DNA from 2 places in the Streptomyces malaysiensis subsp. malaysiensis genome. Region 2 is predicted to be linked to the other one. Evidence: riboswitches for the same ligand, from Rfam matches in the RefSeq annotation. Region 2 holds a riboswitch; the other holds the start of a gene.
What was found. Region 2 has a riboswitch for cyclic di-AMP ahead of AB0E24_RS14215 (M23 family metallopeptidase). Riboswitches for the same ligand answer to the same signal wherever they lie in the genome.
Positions count from the first base shown of each region.

Region 1: another riboswitch for cyclic di-AMP. It lies ahead of AB0E24_RS38255 (transglycosylase family protein); the one in region 2 lies ahead of AB0E24_RS14215 (M23 family metallopeptidase).

Region 1 covers NZ_JBEZNG010000029.1:79,580-87,230, forward strand. Annotated here, with positions in the region: gene AB0E24_RS38245 (FtsB family cell division protein) at 1-400, opposite strand, end outside; gene eno (phosphopyruvate hydratase) at 493-1,773, opposite strand; gene AB0E24_RS38255 (transglycosylase family protein) at 2,002-2,688, opposite strand; cyclic di-AMP (ydaO/yuaA leader) riboswitch at 2,696-2,863, opposite strand; gene AB0E24_RS38260 (transglycosylase family protein) at 3,117-4,115, opposite strand; gene AB0E24_RS38265 (cytochrome P450 family protein) at 4,269-5,522, opposite strand; gene AB0E24_RS38270 (sensor histidine kinase) at 6,191-7,336, shown strand; gene AB0E24_RS38275 (roadblock/LC7 domain-containing protein) at 7,333-7,651, shown strand, end outside.
Region 2 covers NZ_JBEZNG010000005.1:503,671-511,321, forward strand. Annotated here, with positions in the region: gene AB0E24_RS14185 (right-handed parallel beta-helix repeat-containing protein) at 1-59, shown strand, start outside; gene AB0E24_RS14190 (hypothetical protein) at 252-803, opposite strand; gene AB0E24_RS14195 (hypothetical protein) at 1,089-1,640, opposite strand; gene AB0E24_RS14200 (hypothetical protein) at 1,812-2,171, opposite strand; gene AB0E24_RS14205 (DUF6227 family protein) at 2,811-3,581, shown strand; gene AB0E24_RS14210 (PP2C family protein-serine/threonine phosphatase) at 3,941-5,419, shown strand; cyclic di-AMP (ydaO/yuaA leader) riboswitch at 5,701-5,838, shown strand; gene AB0E24_RS14215 (M23 family metallopeptidase) at 5,850-7,055, shown strand; gene AB0E24_RS14220 (aldo/keto reductase) at 7,207-7,651, shown strand, end outside.

The DNA of each region.
Region 1 (7,651 bases), on a different contig from region 2:
CGCCCTGGTCGGTGGAGCGCTCGGCGGAGCCGCTGCCGTCCACCACGCTGTAGCCGGTCTCCCCCGGCATCAGGAAGTGCAGCCGCTCCCGGGCCTGCCGCTCGGTGTAGGCGGGGTCGCGCAGCCGGGCCTTCTGCTCCCGCAGCTGCTTGACGTCCTCACGGGCCCGCTGGGCCTCGCGCCGCTGCTCGGCGATGTCGGAGCGCTGGGAGATGTACTGCCGCATCGGATAGGCGAGCGCCACGACGAGGGAGCAGACGACCAGCGCGAGCAGGGCCGCCCGGCCGGTCAGCCGGCCCCGGCGGCGCTTGGTCCGCACGCGGTAGACCCGGGCGGCGGCGTGCTCGCCGAGCGCCTTGAGCCTGGTCGCGGTGGAGAACCGTTCGCGATCCGCCGGCACGTCGCCTCCCCGGTGATGACTTCGCTTCGAGTAACGCCGTCCCCGGCCACGGTACGGGACCGCGGCCGGGGACGGGTGTCAGACGTGTCCGCTCAGCCCTTGAAGCGCGGGAAGGCGGAACGGCCCGCGTACACCGCGGCGTCGTCGAGGATCTCCTCGATGCGCAGCAGCTGGTTGTACTTGGCCACCCGCTCGGAGCGGGCCGGGGCGCCGGTCTTGATCTGGCCGCAGTTGGTGGCGACGGCCAGGTCGGCGATGGTGACGTCCTCGGTCTCACCGGAGCGGTGCGACATCATGCACTTGTAGCCGCTGCGCTGGGCCAGCTCGACGGCGTCCAGGGTCTCGGTCAGCGAGCCGATCTGGTTGACCTTGACCAGCAGGGCGTTGGCGGTGTCGCTGTCGATACCGCGGGACAGCCGCTCGGGGTTGGTGACGAAGAGGTCGTCGCCGACCAGCTGGACCTTGTCGCCGAGCTGCTCGGTGATGGTCTTCCAGCCCTCCCAGTCCTCCTCGTTCAGCGGGTCCTCGATGGAGACCAGCGGGTACGCGTCGACCAGCTCGGCGTAGTACGAGGTCATCTCGGCGGCGGTGCGGGACTGCCCCTCGAACTGGTAGGTGCCGTCCTTGTAGAACTCGGAGGCGGCGACGTCCAGCGCGAGCGCGATGTCCTGGCCCGGCTGGTAGCCGGCCTTCTTGACCGCCTCGAGGATCAGGTCCAGGGCCTCGCGGTTGGAGCCGAGGTTCGGCGCGAAGCCGCCCTCGTCGCCGAGGCCGGTGGACAGACCGCGCTCCTTCAGCACGGACTTCAGGGTGTGGTAGACCTCGGTGCCCCAGCGCAGGGCCTCGGAGAAGGACTCCGCGCCGACCGGGGCGATCATGAACTCCTGGATGTCCACATTGGAGTCCGCGTGCGACCCGCCGTTGAGGATGTTCATCATCGGGACCGGCAGCAGATGGGCGTTCGGGCCGCCGAGGTAACGGAAGAGGGGGAGGTCGGACGCCTCGGAGGCGGCGTGCGCTACGGCGAGGGAGACACCGAGGATCGCGTTGGCGCCGAGCGAGGACTTGTCCGGGGTGGCGTCCAGGTCGAACATCGCCTGGTCGATCAGCCGCTGCTCGGTGGCGTCATAGCCGACCAGCTCGGGACCGATCTGCTCGATCACGGCGAGGACGGCCTTCTCCACGCCCTTGCCGTTGTAGCGGTTCTTGTCGCCGTCACGGAGCTCGAGGGCCTCGAAGGCGCCGGTGGAGGCGCCGGACGGAACGGCGGCACGGCCCGTGCTGCCGTCGTCGAGGCCGACCTCGACCTCGACCGTGGGGTTGCCTCGCGAGTCGAGGATCTCGCGAGCTACGACGACGTCGATGGACGGCACGAGGTTCTCCTTCGTATGGGTCTGCGGTAGCAGCACGAGCCTAACGGGCCGGGAGGGCTGCGCCCCGCGTTCGCCCGCCCCACGAGACGGGGGCGTGACACAAAAAGCGAGATTCCGGATTACATATCCGGATTTCCGGGGAATGCGTGAGCCCCGGCGGAACGTGCCGTCGGGGCGGCACGTTCGACCGGGGCTCGTTCAGGCAGTAGCCGTATCCGTGGCCGTGGCTCAGCGGAGGTGCAGCTGCTGGCCCGGGAAGATGAGGTCGGCCTTCTCGATGATGTCCTTGTTCAGCTTGAAGAGCTTCTTCCAGCCGCCCTTGACATCGTGCGCCTTGGCGATCTTGCCGAGGGTGTCGCCGGACTTGACCTTGTACTCGCCGTCACCCTTCTTGATCGGGCCACGGGCCTCCTGGCGCGCGGCGTGCTCGGGCGCGGTACGGGGCTCCGCCTTCGGCTGGGCCGGCTTGGCGGCCGGGGCCGACTTGGTGGAGGCCGAGGACTGGTCCTGCGAACCGGACGGCGCGGACGGCGCGGACGGGCTGCCGCCGGAGGTCAGGCCCGTGCCGCAGACCGGCCAGGCGCCCTTGCCCTGGCTGCCGAGGACCTTCTCGGCGATCTGGATCTGCTGGGCCTTGCTCGCCTTGTCCGCGGTGGAGGCGTAGGCCGTGCCGCCGTAGGCGGCCCAGGTGGAGCTCGAGAACTGAAGGCCGCCGTAGTAGCCGTTGCCGGTGTTGATGGACCAGTTGCCGCCGGACTCGCACTGCGCGACCTGGTCCCACTGGGAGGTGGTGGCGGCGGAAGCGGAGGTCGCCCCGATCAGCGGCGCCGCCACGGCGGCACCGGCGAGACCGGTGAGTGCGGCGATACGGGTGGCCTTGGAGGGACGGCGGTGCTTCCCGTTGGACTTGAGCATGTTTGGTTCGTTTCCTCACCGACGCCTACGAGGTGAGCTGTCGGGTTCGGACGTGAGTTGCCCGGCCGGTCGCGATGGTCGCGCCCGGCTTCACCCCTAGCCGACAAGCCCGTGTCCACAGGCCACTCGGCACCTACCTTGGGTCCCCCGCTCCTGCCTTCGGCGCTGACGCGTCGGTTTCCCCCGACCGCCGGCAGGATTCGGCGTGACGATCGGCGGTGCCCGCGGTGGCGAGCGGAAAAACGGTAAACACACCTTCCGAGAACGTTCAAACACCCCAAGCGGAGCGAATGGGTATGTAATTGATCTCACCCGGTCCACATCGACGCAGGTAGGCCGGGCGAGGAGAGATCGGACACGGGGTACGGCCCGGATATTGTGACGAGATGTATGTCTCACCGGAACCAGATCGGGCAATTCCCCCCGAATCACTGCTCCCTGATGGTGAGGTCAAGTCGCTGACCAGGGATGATCAGGTCGGGGTCGACCCCGATGAGGTCCTCGTTGTTTTCGTAGATCCCTTCCCAACCCCGGGCCACATTCCGGTGCTCGGCGATCCCTGACAGGTTGTCACCGGGGCGAACGGTGTAATCGTCACCCGTGGGGCTCTGCTCGCGGTCCGCAGCCTCGCGCGAGGCATGGCGCCCGGAGGGCCGGGCGTCCGACGAACCGCCGTCGTCGGCCCGCTCCCCCGCGTCCGGGGCGCCGCGGTGGCGGCCGGAGGACGTGGGGTCGGCGGAGGGAGTCGTCGAGGGCTCCTTCGAGCGGTCGGAGCCACCCGACTCCGGACCGCCCGACTCCGGACCGTCCGAGGCCCGGCGGTCCGACTCCGAGCCGTCCCGCCCGTCGGGGGACTGGGAGGCGTCGGGCGCCTCGGACCCCTCGGCCGAGCCCGGCTCATCCGTCTTATCGGTATTGCCGGATGTCTCCGAACCGTCCCGCGACGGGGAGGAGGAGCCGTCCTGCCCTCGGTCCCCCGGCTCGTCCCCGCCGCGGCCCGTGCCCGGGTCCGCGGTGGCCGCACCGCCGGGGTCCCCATCGGGGGCGCCGGCGTCATCGGCGAGCCCGGCGCCCAGCGCACAGCTCGGCCAGGCGTCGGGGCCACGGTCGCCGAGGATCGCCTCGGCGACGGATATCTGCTGGGAGCGGCTGGCCAGGTCGGGGCGCGGGGCGTACTCCGCGCCGCCATACTGCTTCCACATGTCGAGGGTCAGCTGAAGCCCGCCGTAGAAGCCGTTGCCCTCGTTGGCACTCCACATCCCGCCGCTCTCGCACTCGGCGACCTGGTCCCAGGTGGCGGCCGGGGCGGCCTGTGCGCCGGCCGCCCCGAAGAGGGGGATGGCGAGGCCCGCCCCCGTGACCCCCGCCGCGACGATGATGGCCGGGACCTGACGAGGGCGACGGTGTCGACCATTACCGGAACGCATGCGATTGACCTCTCCTAGGCGCTATGGCGACTGGGTTTGCCGGTGAACATAGCGAGGGCCCTCGATCATCACAAGCGGATGTATCCCAGGTCACGCCGAGGTCACACGGCTGATGTTTCGTCACCTATGTCGCGCCGTACGGGGCTTGGGCCTTCAGCCGCCGGTGGAATTCCAGGTCACCGGAAGCGTGCGCAGCCCGCGCATGATGAGCCCGCCGCGCCATCGCAGATCCTCCGGATCGGCCGCGAGCCGTAGTCCGGGCAGCCGCCGCAGCAGGGTGCCGATCGCGGTCCGGGCCTCCAGCCGGGCCAGCGGGGCGCCCAGACAGTAATGGATGCCGTGGCCGTAGCCGAGGTGCTGATTGTCCCGGCGGGCGAGGTCGAGGACATCGGGCGCCGCGAACCGCTCGGGGTCCCGGTCGGCGGCGGCGAGCACCACCAGCACCGGCTCGCCCTCGGCGATGCGCTGCCCCGCGAGGGTGAGCGGCTCGGTGGCGAACCGCCAGGTGGCGATCTCCACGGGTCCGTCGTAGCGCAGCAGCTCCTCGACCCCGGCGGCCAGCAGCCGCTCGTCCCCTTCTTCCACCGCCCGCTGCATCTGGGCGCGCTGCTCCGGATTGCGCAGCAGTGCGTAGACGCCGTTGCCGATCAAGTTGATGGTCGTTTCGAAGCCGGCGAAAAGAAGCACGAAGCACATCGCGGCGGCCTCGTTCTCGGTGAGGTGCTCACCGTGGTCGCTGGCCCGGATCAGCCCCGAGATCAAGTCCTCGCCGAGATCGCCGCGCTTGCGGTGGATCAGCTCGGCGAGGTACCCGCGGATCCGCTTCACCGCTCGGGCCACTCCGCCCCGGGGTCCGGAGCCGTGGCGGATCATCATGCCCGCCCAGTCCCGCAGATCGTCCTGGTCCTCCCGCGGCACCCCGAGCAGATCGCAGATGGCATAGATAGGGAGGGGAAAGGCGAACTCATGGATGAGGTCCGCCTCTCCCCTCTCCTCGAAGGCGTCGATGAGCTGATCGGTGAGGGTCCGCACCCGGGGGGCGAACTCGGCCACCCGGCCCGGGGTGAACGCCTTCGACACCAGCCGCCGCAGCCGGGTGTGGTCCGGCGGGTCGATATTGAGCAGATGCGTCATCAGCTCGGCGCTGCGCTCCCCGGGGATGCCCACCTTGCCCTTGGCGTGGGCCGCCGCGCTGTGCCGCTGGGGGTTCTTCGAGAGCCGGGGATCGGCCAGCGCCTTCTTTGCATCCGCGTAACGGGTCACCAGCCAGGCGTCGACACCGCTGGGCAGCGTGGTGCGGTGCACGGGGGCGTGGTCGCGTAGCCAGGCGTACGCAGGGTAGGGATCGGTGGCGAACTCCCAGGTGAAGAGGGTGGGAGCGGAGTTGTCACAGGGCTGTTCCGACACCCCCCGACGATACCGGCGAGGGCCCGCCCCGCCCGGCCTGCCGGAAGTACCGGGAGACAAGCGAAATAACGGAATAAGAGAAACAAAGCCAAACAAAGCGGAACAAAGAGAATAAGGGAGTCATGAGCGGGATGAATGGCTAGCGGAATTCACCATTCATCTCCACACACCCTTCACGATCCACACACAGCGCGGGTCGAATGCCCGGATATCTGATGGCTGAGGCCCCCGTTCGGCGGATGCCCGCGCCGCCCTGGTACGAACCCCCGAGACCCGCCCTGACGTCGGTCAACGCAGTGAACTGGCGGTGCGCATGAGCCAACGTCAGATGAACGAATGGGACCGGGGCACATGCGCGGAGACCGGGGTTACCGGTGATACGATCACCGCGCTTGCCAGGCGAGCCAAGGGCGCGTAAGACACACGGCGATCCGGCACATCAGCCGAGAGGATCCCCACTCTGAGGAGCATTATGCCGCCAGTTGGGCATATGGAGCCGTTCCGGCGCACCGACGCCTGTGCGCTGCCGTCGGCAAGACGAGTGCGATGTCCCCGGAACCCGCGGGCGCCGTACGGGCGCTGACTTACCGCCGCTCAGACCATTCCAGACGCAAACGCACCACACCCCCTAAAGTCCCTGGCGGTCTAGTCGTTTAAAGAGAGTCTCAATGACGCAATATCTACAGGATCCAGCACTCTGGGCCCTGATCGCTGGCACGCCTCTCGCCGCAACCGCCATTATCCGCGGGCGAAGGGCGCGGGCGAATCTGCGCCAGGAGAAGGCGGAGCTCGAGAAACGCTCGGCCGAGCTCGAGAACAATTACGCCGAGGCGGTGCAGGACGCCCAGAGTCGCGCCGAGGAAGCCACCAAGAGTGCGCTGAAGTCCGCTATGCGTACGCTTCAGGGTCTCGCCAACGAGCAGCAGCTGGCCCTCTCCAAGACCCAGGAAAAGTACGGCGAGCACCAGCTTCTCCAGGACCTCCTGGAGATCGACCACATGAACTCGCAGTTCGGTCGGCGTGCCCAGTCCATCGCGGTGCTCTGTGACGGCTGGCTGGGCCGGCAGCGGGCCGTCGCCTCGGTGTACGACGTGGTGCGCAGCGCGAAGGGCCGCATCCGTCACTACACCCGGGTGGAGATCCGCTCGCAGAGCAACTTCGCCCTGGTGAGCCGGGCCGTGGAGCCGGTCGCACTGGCGCTGGCCGAGCTTTTGGACAACGCGACCAGTTACTCCGCTCCCGACTCGCCGATCGACATCACCATTCGTACCGTCCCCAAGGGCGTCTGCGTCATCATCGACGACGCCGGCGTCGGTATGAACGAGGAGGAGAAGAACCGGGCGGACAAGCTGCTCTCGGCCACGCACGCCACAGGTGTAACAGGACTCGGCAATCCGCCGCAGTTCGGTTTCGCGGTGATCGGTGTGCTCGCCGCGCGCTACGGCTTCACGGTGTCCGTCGATTCGGCCTCTCCCTACGGTGGTGTACGCGCGGTTGTGCTTCTCCCCGAGGACCTTCTGACCAATATGCCCGAGCCGGAAGAGCAGCCGACGACCCACGTTCCCGACGCGGCCGACGAGCCGCATATGAGCGGTTCCACCTTGAGTGCTTCCACCGTGAGCGGTTCCACCACCGGGGGCCTGCCCAAACGTCGCCGCAAGGGTGCGATTTCCATCGTCCCCAGAACGGACGCCCAGGGTGCCCAGGGCCGGACGAGCGAGGAAACCGCTTCGATCATGGGCGCCTTCCAGCGCGGCACTCAGTCCGGACGCTCAGCATCAAACCCGAACAGGGAAGGGCATGATCCTCAGTGAACAACGACCTGTCATGGATGCTTGAGAGCGCCCTGGAAGTACCAGGGGCTCGTCACGCGATCCTGGTCTCCGCCGACGGTCTGCTGATGGCCCGTTCTCAAGAGGTCGCAAAGGACGAGGCCGACACCGTCGCGGCGGCGATGAGCGGCATCCAGTCGCTGAGCCGCACCATGGCCGGCTTCTGCGGTGGCACCCATATGACGTGGCGCCAGACCCTGGTCGAGTTCGACGGTGGCTGGGTCTTCCTCATCTCCGCGGGTGAGGGCGCCTATCTGGCGGTCTCCTCCGCTCCGGATGTCGACATGGCCGACATCA
Region 2 (7,651 bases):
CGACCACGGTCTCTGGGAACAACCCGAACCAGTGCGTGCCGGCCCTCGCGGGATGCTGAACCGCGTTGGACCGCGTTTGGACTGCGTTGGATCGCGTTGGATCGCGTTGGATCGCGTTGGATCGCGTTGGGCCGCGTTGGACCGCGCTGAAAGGCGCTGAACCGCGCCACTGAACGATCCGGCTGAACGCCGGGGCGCCCCCGGAGAACGTGATTCCGGGGGCGCCACATGCTCGACCGCGAGGTCGACCGTCAGTGCTTGCAGTCCTTCTTCTTGGCCTTGACCTTGACCTTGTGGTGCGGCTTCGCCTTGGCCTTGTGGTGCTTCTTGGCCTTGTGCGGGTCCTTGGCCTTCGGCTTGGCCTTGTGCGAGTGCTTCTTGGCCTTGTGCTCTTCCTTGGCCTTCTGCTGCTTCTTCGGCGGGTCCTTGTGCACGACGACGACCGGGTCCGGCTCGTCGATGGCGATGTTCGCGCAGTTGGAGCCGATGTTGGTGTCGCCGGTCGGGGCCGCGGCACCGGTGATGAGCGTCGTGCCGGTGGCCGTGTCGCAGTCGTTGGCCTGGATGACCGAGCCGCCCACGTTGCTGGCGAAGTTGACGCAGTCCGAGCCGAGGTCGATGTCGCCGGTGGGGGCGGCGCCGCCGGTGTTGGTGGTGGTGCCGACGGCGGTGTCACAGAGGTTTCGCTGAGCCCCGCTGGACTGCGGGAAGAGGCCATGAGCACTCGCGCTACCGGCCGCGCCGACCACCATTGTGCCCGCGGCCGCCGCGGCCATGAGAGCTGCCTTCTTGCCGATTTGCATTTTTCTGGTGCCTCCATATCGGGTTCTCCGCGAATATTCCGCAGACACTCCATAAACGAGATTTCCACAGAACGGGATCCGGGAGTACCGGAAGCATCACCCATCCGCCACAGTAAAGGTATATTCAGCCGGTGCGGAAGTCGGTGGAGTTCTTTGCGTCAAGTCGTGTGACGTCCGGGAAAACGAAAAAAATGAACGCGGCCCCGGGGAAACGTCCCCAAGGCCGCGTTCAAGTCGAGCGGATTTTTCCGGAGCTCGGTGACGAGTCCCGGGGATTGCGGTGTTTCAGGACCGCTGACGGTTTCCCTGGCCACCACTCTTGCCGCTCTTCGGGTCGGCCGCCTTCTTCTTCCCCTGAGTTCCGTTCTGGGGATCGGAGCCGGCTGTGTTGACGCAGTTGGTCTCGTTGGTGACATCGGAGCCGGGGCCGACGGTGATCGGGCCCAGCACGGAAGTGGTGCGACAGTTGTTGCTCTGCTTCGTCACTTCACCCGACTCGCTGACGTTGACGCAGTTGGTCCCGTTCTTGATTTCGGATCCGGGAGCCAGCGCGACGGTGATCGGGCCGACGATGGAGTGGGTACGGCAGCGGTTCTCCTGCTCCGTCACACCCGACTCGGCGGTGTTGACACAGTCGGTCTGATTGCTGATCTCGGTCGGGCCGGCCGCCACGGTGACTTCGCCGATGACGGAACTGGTCGTGCAGTGATTGCTCTGCTTCCCGCCGCCGGCGCCGGTCGAGCGGCCGGGACCGGGACCGCTGGCGTCGGCTCCGCCCGCACCGCCGATGAGCAGCGCACCCACGGCCGCCACAAGAAGCGCCGATCTTTTGCGCATGTGCATATAGAGCCTCCAATCGGGCTTTCGGCGCGGCGCGCTCATCGCCATCACCGAAAGCCTTTTTCATGGCAGCGGCCCTGGAAGGGAGGCTTCCAGGGCCGCGATTCCCAACGGGGGGATGCCTCATGGTGTTACCGCGGGCGGGAACACCATGAAAGGGTCAGCGACTCAGTGACGGTTGACGTCTTCGTCGTCAACGGCGATGTTCGCGCACTTGGAGCCGATGGTGGTGTCGCCGGTCGGGGCGGCGCCGCCGGTGATGAGCGTGACGCCGGTGGCCGTGTCGCAGTCGTTGGCCTGGACGACCGAGCCGCTGCTGTTGGTGAAGTTGACACATTCCGAACCGATGTTGATGTCGCCGGTGGGGGCGGCGCCGGCGGTGTTGGTGGTGGCACCGGTGGACGTGTCACACTTGTTCAGCTGCACGATGAAGTCATCGTTGTTGTTGGCCAGGGCACCGCCCGCGCCACCGATGACCAGAGCGCCGGCGGCCGCGGTCAGGAGAATCGCCTTCTTGCCGATGTTCACTTAATTCCTCCGTCTGGGTTGCTCCGCGAATTCACGGACGCATGACACAACGAAGCTCATCAGTTAAGGCTTCGGGCCGCCAGTCAGCTTCACCCGTCCGGCATAGTGCGGCTCTTCCGGTGCGTGTTCTCCGAGAATCCCGCTAAGGGGGACCAATGCAAGGACCATTTGGCCCAGCAGACACCGGAATCCCTTTTACGGAATGCGGGGAAGTGGGCGTCGGGGAGGCGGGATGCGGCGGCGAGGCAGCGCGGGATGCGACGGGGATGCGGCTCGGGACGCGGTGCGGAGGTGCGGAGGCGGGGCGGAGGCGGGGCGGAAGCGGGGCGGGCGTGGGGTCGAGGTGGGGTGGCGACGGCGCGGAGGTACGGGAGCGGGCCCGCGGGCGCCCGACGGCCGTACGGCGCCCGCACGGTGGCGGGGTGGTGACGGTCGTCTCGCTTTCAACCATCGGACTTGTTCGACCGGTCGGACGAGTGATACATCCAGGCTCTACGACGCAGGAGTGAGTGAGGCACAGTCACACCGACAGCTTTGCCGAACCGCCAGCGCGGCGCGTGTTCGCGCCGCTACGCTAAGTACGCGAAGTGGTCGCCCGGGGGGCGCGGCGAATCAAAGCCGGGAGGCGGGAGGAGAGACATGGGGCACTCACGAGGGGACGCGACGCCGTCCGAGCTGATGGACGGGCTGCTGGCCCGTGCTCAGAACGGCTTCGATATCAGCGAGTCGGTGCTGGCCCAGGCGCGGAGCGCCCTGATGCACCAGTCCGAGTTGCGGTCCTGCCGACAGTGCAACGAGCGGTGCGGCCAGCTGGGGTACAGCACCTATCGGCATGTCTTCCTGCTCCCCGACGGCAGCAGCCTGCTGCTGTGGGAACTGGAACACAACACGGGCGAGGGCAATCGCCCGCTGTACGAGCTCTACGCGGACGAGGACGCCCTGATGCTGGCCGAGCGCCGCGTCCATGAGCGCCTCGGCGGCGCCCGCTGGGAGGAGCTCGACGGGTTACCGCTCTGGCTCCCGGACCAGCTGCTGCACACGGCCGAGCCCGTGGAGACCTCCCGTGCCTATGTGGCCGACAATTCGGCCGACCATGCCCGCCGCGTCCTGCGCCGCGCGGAGAACTCCGACCGCCCAGGCGAGGAGACCGAGCGGCTGCTGGCGACCGCGTTCGCCCATGACATCGCCCTCGCGCCCAAGCCCCGTCGCCGCTCCGGCGGTCCCGACGCCACCTGGTGCCGCTTCTACGAGCACGCCTTCCTGCTCGCCGGAGGGGACGAGATCGTGCTGTGGGAGCTGGAGCACAACCTCACCCGGGACGGACGGCTGGTGTGCGAGGTGTACCTCGACGAGGTCTCGGCGGAGCTGGCGGCGGACCGCCGCGCCCGCGCGCTCGGCGTCGACCTCTGACGCACCCTTAGCGCGTTCGCCGCGCCCGTAAGGGGGCCATCAAGGCGCGAGGCCCAGGAACGCCTCCGTTACGGCAGCACGTATCCCCATCCCATCCCCAGCATCGCCGGGACCGTTCACGCCGCCCGTCCGCAGCGCCTGTCCACAGCGCCTGTCCGCAGCACACCCGCTTGGCCGACACCGACTCGCCTGGCGGCCCGTCAGCCGGAAGCCTGGTGACGACGGTGACGGCAGCGGCGGCAGTGACGGCAGCGGCAGTAGCGATGGCAGTGGCAGCGGCGACGGCAGTGGCGGCAGCGGCAGTGGCGACAGCGACGGCGGCGGGACGCGGACCAGGGAAGCGAGAGAAGCCGGTGCGGGTGCGTGGGAGCAGGGCTCGTACGGGCGCCCGTACGGAGTCGCGTACGCAATGGCGTACGGCCTGGCCCCGACTGAGCCGCCCGCGCGCCCGCCGCCCGACCCGCCTTCGTACGCTCATCGACACCGCCACCGCGTCCGGTGCCGCTGACGACGCGTCCACCGGGCCCACCGCGGTGCGGTCTCCGATGGCCGATGAGGGCGGCAAGGGGCCGCCGGGTCGCCGGTTGGCCCGGTGGGCCCCGTCACTCCTCATCCTCTGTGGCATCGGCTTCGACCTGGCCGCGCCGCCCGGTTACACCGCCTCGCCCTTCTTCGCCGCCGCCCCCTTGGTCGCCGCGGCGCTCTTACCGTTGCGCCAGACCATCGTCACGGCCGTCGTCGGCATGTTCGCCACCTGTCTGCTGGCGGAGTTGCACGGTGCGGGGGACCCGACCCAGGCGGCCACCGAGATCGGCACGGTCGCGACCGTGACCGTGCTGGCGTTGGTGATCAACCGTGTCGTACGCCGCAGCTACCACCGGCTCGCCTCGGCGCGCGGTGTCGCGGAGGCGGCCCAGCGCGCCGTTCTGCCCGCGCCACCCGCCCGTCTCGCCGGGCTGGAGATCGCCGCGCGTTACGTACCGGCGGAGAAGTACGCGGCGATCGGCGGTGATCTGTACGCGGTCCAGGACACCCCGCACGGTGTACGGCTGACCGTCGGGGACGTACGAGGCAAGGGACTGCAAGCCGTGGAGGTCGTCGCGATCCTCCTCGGCTGCTTCCGGGAGGCGGCGGAGCAGGAGACGACCCTGGAGGCGCTCGTGGGCCGGCTGGAGCGGGCGCTACAGCGCGAGGGCGCCCGGCGGGCCGACCTGGAGGTGTTCGAGGGGTTCACGACGGCAGTGGTGGCCGAGATTCCGCGTGGCGACTCCACCCTGCGGCTGATCAACCGCGGTCATCCGCCACCGCTGCTCCTGGAGGAGGACGGCGCGGTGCGCGCCCTGGAGCCGGAGGTGTCGGCGCTGCCGGTGGGGATGGGGGAGTTGGGCGGCTGGCCGGACCGGGTGATGGAGCTGGGGTTCGAGGAGGGGGAGACGCTGCTGCTGTTCACGGACGGGGTGACGGAGGCCCGGGACCGCGGCGGCGTTTTCTACGACCCGGAGAAGCGGCTGCGCGGCCGCCGCTTCTCCGGTCCGCAGGAGCTGCTGGACGCGTTGGTGGCCGATGTCGAGCACCATACGGGCGGCGGGACACCGGACGACATGGCGCTGCTGGCGGTCCGCCGAACCCGGGCCCGCGGGAACGGACACGAGAACGGATGCGGGAACGGGTACGGGAACGGGTACGGGAACAGGCGTGAGAACGGGCGCGAGAACAGACGTGGCGACCGACGCGAGAACGGACGTGGCAACCGGCGCGACAACGAGCGCGACAACGGCAGCAGGAACGGGCACGACGGCGACCGTACGAGGGACAACGCCCCCGCCCCCCGCCCGTAGCCGACCTGGGCCATACACCGTCCGTAACCGACTGAGACCCCTCCGCATAACAATTGATGCACGATCGCCCGGCCTGCGGTTATGCACCCCCTCACACTGCCCGCCGACTCGCCCCCATCTGTCCGCTCTTGGGCGCTAAGTTCATGCCAAAGGTGCGCGGATTCCTCGGAACAGCTTGGAATCACATCGCGCTCTCTATTAACGTTCGATAACGCAGCGCGGTCGTCACAACCGTCGCAAGGACGGCACCGTGCGCCGTCGCCGAATCCCGTACGCACAGCGGCAGTACCGCACCAACAGCAGCACCAAGGGAACCGGGGAACCAACACCTTGGGGTGAATCGGGTCGAACCTGACCCGTAGGAGACCTTCCTGCTCCGAACCCGTCAGCTAACCCGGTAGGCGAGAGGGAAGGAAAGGAGTGCGCCTCCGTGGCGTCCAACAGGTCTGTCCTGGACGAAGCCCCGTATCGCACACGGGGCGGCGGTTTGGGGACCGCCACCGCCTACGGCCCCGGCTTCGACGCCGGCGGCGGGATGAGTTCCGGGGACGGCCGCTTCGCCCCCGACGATTTCTACGCGGACGAGGGCGCCGCCGAGGGCCCGGGTGCCGGATTCGACTCCGAGACCTGGGAGGAGTGGAACCCCACCGAGGAGTCCATCGCTCCCGTACGCGGCCGGCACCGCGTGGCCAAGCAGCGCGGCGGGACCATGGCGCGCAGCGGCGCCGTCCTCGGGGTCGGTGTGATCGCGGCGGTCGGCGCGGGCGGTATGGCCAGCGCCAAGGACCGTCCCGCACTGCCCATATCCATGCCGGACCTCGGACATGTCGCCGATCAGGTCAAGGCCAGCCTGCCCGCCGCCAAGGACCTGCCCGGCATCGGCTCCTGGGCGTCGGACGACAGCGGCGGCTCGCAGACCGCCGCCGCGCCCCTCTCCCAGGCCGGTCTGACCAACGAGGACGAGCAGCGCGGCACCACCGACGCGGGCGAGGCGCTCCGCGCCCGCATCCTCCAGCAGGCCGAGAACCAGCAGAACGCGGCGGACGAGGACAGCCGCACCGCCGCGGCGCAGGCCGCCGCCAAGGCCGCCGCGGACAAGGCCGCCGACCAGGCCGCGGAGGCGGCCGCGAAGCGGAAGGCCAAGGCCGAGGCCGCCGCCGCGGCGAAGCGGGCCGCCGAGCAGCGGGCGAAGGAGGCGGCCGAGAAGAAGGCCGCGGCCGAGCGCCAGGCCAGACTCGCCGCCGCGTATACCCTCCCCGTCGGCTCGTACACCCTGACCGCCAGCTTCGGCCAGGCGGGCGACATATGGTCGGCCGACCACACCGGCCAGGACTTCGCCGCCCCGACCGGCACCCCGGTCAAGGCGGTGCACGGCGGCACCATCACCCAGGCGGGCTGGGCCGGTTCGTACGGTTACCGCATCGTGCTGACCCTCGACGACGGCACCGAGCTCTGGTTCTGCCACCTGTCCTCGATGGTCGTCACCTCGGGCAAGGTGTCGACGGGCGACGTCATCGCCCGCGTCGGCGCCACCGGCAATGTGACCGGCCCGCACCTCCACCTCGAGGTCCGGCCCGGCGGCGGCTCGCCGATCGACCCGATGCCCTGGCTGCGCCAGCACGGGATGACCCCCTGATACTCCGGCGGCTCTGGCGCTCTCTCCCCCCTTGACGCCAGGGCCGCCGGTTTTTTACGGACCACCGGCGCCGCTCCCCGGGAACTCCCCGGGAACTCCCCGGGAACGGCGGGCCGGAACAACACACGTACGCCGGCGGTTGTAAAAACGTATGGCTGACAACACTGACACCGCTGACATCACAAGGAAGATCGGCGGCCTGTCCGTCTTCCCGCTCTCCCTCGGTGGGAACGTCTTCGGCTGGACCGCGAACGAAGCCGAGTCCTTCAGGGTCCTCGACGCCTACGCGGCGGCCGGCGGCAATTTCATCGACACCGCCGATGTCTACTCCGCCTGGGTACCGGGCAACCAGGGCGGCGAGTCCGAGACCATCCTCGGCAACTGGTTCGCCTCCCGCGGCAACCGCTCCGACATCGTCCTCGCCACCAGGGTGGGCGGTGGCTCCCCGGAGCCGCGCGGCCTGACCTCGTCCGCCATCAAATCGGGCGTGGAGGAATCCCTCCAGCGGCTGCGCACCGACTACATCGATCTCTACTACACCCACTACGACGATCCGTCGGTGCCGGTGGAGGAGATCATCACCACCCTGGACGAAC